2 regions of the Hydrogenophaga pseudoflava genome follow, and region 1 is predicted to be linked to the other one. Evidence: predicted binding sites of a transcription regulator. Region 1 holds the regulator's gene; the other holds the start of a gene.
The links. Region 1 encodes FNR, which switches genes on or off when oxygen is low (the NO sensors DNR and NnrR bind a similar motif). Its sites were predicted from a motif close to TTGATNNNNATCAA; they were not measured.
Positions count from the first base shown of each region.

Region 2: a site for FNR is predicted at 1,116-1,129, ahead of clpB (ATP-dependent chaperone ClpB). Genes of this name have one in related genera too.

Region 1 is NZ_CP037867.1:3,129,170-3,131,334, reverse strand. It holds gene ccoG (cytochrome c oxidase accessory protein CcoG) at 1-130, shown strand, start outside; gene HPF_RS14980 (FixH family protein) at 224-460, shown strand; gene HPF_RS14975 (hypothetical protein) at 509-802, shown strand; gene fnr (fumarate/nitrate reduction transcriptional regulator Fnr) at 881-1,600, opposite strand; gene hemN (oxygen-independent coproporphyrinogen III oxidase) at 1,778-2,165, shown strand, end outside.
Region 2 is NZ_CP037867.1:2,054,722-2,056,886, forward strand. It holds gene moaE (molybdopterin synthase catalytic subunit MoaE) at 1-308, shown strand, start outside; gene HPF_RS09995 (GNAT family N-acetyltransferase) at 322-1,077, shown strand; gene clpB (ATP-dependent chaperone ClpB) at 1,220-2,165, shown strand, end outside.

The DNA.
Region 1 (2,165 bases):
CGCCGTGCGGGTGCAGCTCCCGCCCAACGCCGCGCCCGCCGGGTCGCACCCGATACGGTTCACCGTCCGGTCCACCGCCGCTGATGCGTCCGAGGTGGTGGAGAAGGCGGTCTTCATCGTTCCGCGCTAAACTGAAATTACACGCCTTATGGAACAAGTCATGTCAGCAATACCTCGTCCAGTCGACCGCGCGCCAAGCACGCCCTGGTGGAAAGTCCCGCACATGTGGATGGTGGTGGGAGGTCCTTTGCTGGTGATCGTTGCCGGCTTGGTCACCGTGGTCATCGCGGTGAAGAATCCGGACCCTGTGCTCAACAAGTCCGACTACGAAAGGGATCTTGCGGCGGCTCAGCGGCTGGAAGGGCAGGCCAAGGTCGATGCGATGGCCAAGTTGCAGCCGGCCCATCAGGCCCGCAATCACGCCGCCTCTCCCGTCGTCCCGGCGGCACCCTCCAAGTAGGACGCCACACCGCCGGATGTGACAACACAGGAGTGAAGGAGACGCATCATGAATGCTCAGCGGTGGATGTGGATAGCCTGGCCTGCCTTTCTGGTGGCTGCTGTGCTTGAGATGGTTGTTTTCGCCATGGTCGACCCTGGTGATCTCCATTGGTTCGGCAGCCCCCTGGAGTTGTCTCGCCAAGCCATCTACACCTTGGCGTTCTTTGTGTTCTGGGGCGTCACCATGGCATCGAGCGCGCTGACCACCCTGTTGTCCATGTCTCCGTTCGAAGTCAACCGCTGCCCGGTTCCCGAAGCGGAGCGCCCCCGGGACTGCGCCCGCAACGGCGGGTGCGGCTAACCCTCGGATTGCACACAAAGAGAAACCCCGCTCAGGCCTTGGGCCCAAGCGGGGTTTCTTTCGTTCAAACGCCCAGACTCAACGGCAGCTCTGAGGGTTCACGATCTGCTTGAGTGCATCGGTGTTCTTGATGTGTACGTAGCGTTGTTTGACTTCGATGGTGCCTTCCTCAACGAACTTCGAGAAAGTCCTGCTCACGGTCTCGAGCTTCATGCCCAGGTAACTTCCAATCTCCTCCCGGGTCATCCGAAGGATGAGCTCTGACTGCGAGAAACCTCGTGCATGCAGACGCTGGACGAGATTGAGAAGGAACGCTGCGAGACGTTCCTCGGCACGCATGCTGCCCAGCAGCAGCATGACACTGTGATCGCGGACGATTTCCCGGCTCATGATCTTGTGGACATGGTGTTGCAGTGTGGTGAACTCCCGCGAGAGTTCCTCGACCTGGTCAAACGGCATCACACAGACCTCGGCGTCCTCAAGCGCAATCGCGTCGCAGGAATGGCGGTCGCTGACGATGCCGTCCATGCCGATGATTTCTCCGGTCATCTGGAAGCCGGTGACCTGGTCTCGCCCATCGGCCGTGGTCACGCAGGTTTTGAAGAAGCCCGAGCGCACTGCGTAGAGCGAAGTGAACTTGTCGCCGGTGTTGAACAGCGCGGTTCCCCGCTTGATCCTCCTGCGCGTGGAGATCACGGTGTCCAGCTTGCCCATTTCCTCGGGATTGAGGCCCATTGGCAAACACAACTCCCGAAGGTTGCAGCTGGAACAGGCGACTTTGATGCTGTGAATGTCCATAAATCTTCCAGATTTCTCCCGAAGCTTAACGCATGGCCACAAGTGCCAGCAAGGCGGGCGCGCTCATCCTCGTTGCACGCATGGGGGAAAACCCGGGGCTTGGACGGCCCTTGATCTTGATCAAGGGTGCGATTTCTGCCTTGGTGCACATTCGCGCTGAGAACTGGAGAATTGTTTGTGAGTCACGCCATTTCAGACGAATTGCTCAAGCGATTCGACATCCCGGGGCCCCGCTACACCTCGTACCCCACCGCGGACCGCTTTGTAGAAGCGTTCACGGAGAGCGACTACATCCAGGCGCTGGAACAGCGTCGGGCAGGCTCGCTCGCGCTGCCGTTGTCGCTGTACGTCCATATTCCTTTCTGCGAGTCCGTTTGCTACTACTGTGCCTGCAACAAGGTCATTACCAAGCACCACGAGAGGGCTGCGGAGTACCTGCGGTATCTGTCGCGTGAGGTGGAGTTGCAGGTGCAGCATTTCGGCAAGGGGCATGCCGTGTCCCAGCTGCATCTGGGAGGAGGGACGCCGACCTTCCTGTCCGACGCCGAGCTGGAAGATCTGCTGA
Region 2 (2,165 bases), 1.1 Mb from region 1:
CGGGCATGACGGAGAAGTCCATCGAGCAGATGATCGACGAGGCGTTCCGGCGCTTCGACATCCTCGGCGCCCGGGTCATCCACCGCGTCGGCCTGCTGCAGCCGCTGGACCAGATTGTGCTGGTGGCCGTGACATCGGCCCACCGTGGCGAGAGCTTCCAGGCCTGTGAGTTCCTGATGGACTACCTCAAGACCCAGGCGCCGTTCTGGAAGAAGGAACAGACGCCCGAAGGGGCGCGCTGGGTGGATGCGCGGGTCAGCGACGATGCGGCGCTGGCGAAGTGGGGCATCGCCTCGAACAACGCCTGACGCCGTGGTGTTGATGGCCACTTCGCCGACCGCCGCCGACATCGAATCCATCGAACGCGCCACGCTCACGGCGGTGGCGCCCGAGCAGATCGACGCCATCGACGGCTGGCTGCTGCCCATGGACCCCGGCACGGTCGGCCGCGCCCACAGTGCGGTGCCTCTGCACCATGGGCCCCACGACCCGGCGCTCATCGGCACCATCGCGCAGCGTTACCGGAAGGCCGGTCTGCGACCGGTGTTGCGCCTGCCCGATGTGCCGGCGTTTGAGCCCTGGTGGCCCGAGCTCAGGGCCCAGGGCTTCCGGCGCGAGCAACCCACCCTGACCCAGACCGGTGCGCTGGACGGCCTGCTGGCGCTGGCGCCGAACGCCGACGGGGTGTCGCTGGACCCGCGACCTGATGCGGCCTGGATGGCCATGTTTCTGGGCGAGGGCATGGACCCGGTGGACGGCGCGAGCCGCTCGAAGGCGCTGTCCCGCGCCGAGGGCACGCTGTTCGCCAGCCTGCGACAGGGCGGCGAGACCCTGGCCTGCGGCGCCGCCTGTTATGCCCAGGGCTGGCTGAGCATGCACGGCCTGCGCACGGCCGCCCGCCAGAGGGGCCGGGGGCTGGCGGGGCGGATGATCCACGCGATGGCGCTGGAGGCACAGCGGCGGGGCATCACACGGGTCTTTCTGCAGGTGGACGCTTCCAACGAGCCCGCCTTGGCGCTCTACCGCCGCGCCGGCATGGCCACCGCCTGGTCCTACGCCTACTGGAGAGCAGGGTAAGCCCCCCTCGCGCGCCCGCTGCACGGGGCGCAGCGGCTTTGATGCGGGTCAAGGCCGCTTGACCCCGACCGGCGCAAGGTCTTGAAATGAGGGCGGTCAGCGCCACATGCCCGTCAGTTCAAGCATTTCGGAGCGTCACAACATGCGTCTCGACAAACTCACCACCAAGTTCCAGGAAGCCCTGGGCGAAGCCCAGAGCCTGGCCCTGGGCAAGGACCACGCCTACATCGAACCGGCCCACCTGCTGCTGGCCATGCTGCGCCAGGCCGATGGGCCGAAGTCGCTGCTGCAGCGTGCGGGGGTCAATGTGCCGGGCCTGACCAAGGCCACCGAGGAGGCGGTCAACCGCCTGCCCGAGGTGCAGGGCCAGGAGCAGGTGCAGCCCGGCCCGGACCTGATCAAGCTGCTGCAGGCGACCGAGAAGGAAGCCATCAAGCGCGGCGACGCCTTCATCGCCAGCGAGCTGTTCCTGCTCGCCGTGGCTGACCAGAAGGGTGAGATCGGCCGCATCGCCAACGAGAACGGCCTCTCGCGCAAGAGCCTGGAGGCGGCCATCGAGGCCGTGCGCGGCGGCCAGAAGATGGATTCGCCCGAAGGTGAGAGCCAGCGCGAGGCGCTGAAGAAATACACCCTGGACCTGACCGAGCGCGCCCGCGCGGGCAAGCTGGATCCGGTGATCGGCCGTGATGACGAAATCCGCCGCGCCATCCAGGTGCTGCAGCGCCGCAGCAAGAACAACCCGGTGCTGATCGGCGAACCCGGCGTGGGCAAGACGGCCATCGTCGAAGGCCTGGCGCAGCGCATCGTCAACGGCGAGGTGCCCGAGACCCTGCGCGAGAAGCGCGTGCTGGTGCTGGACATGGCGGGCCTGCTGGCCGGTGCCAAGTACCGCGGCGAGTTCGAGGAGCGCCTGAAGTCGGTGCTCAAGGAAGTGGCGCAGGACGAAGGCCGCATCATCCTGTTCATTGACGAGATCCACACCATGGTGGGCGCCGGCAAGGCCGAGGGCGCCATCGACGCCGGCAACATGCTCAAGCCCGCGCTGGCGCGCGGCGAGCTGCACTGCATCGGCGCCACCACGCTGGACG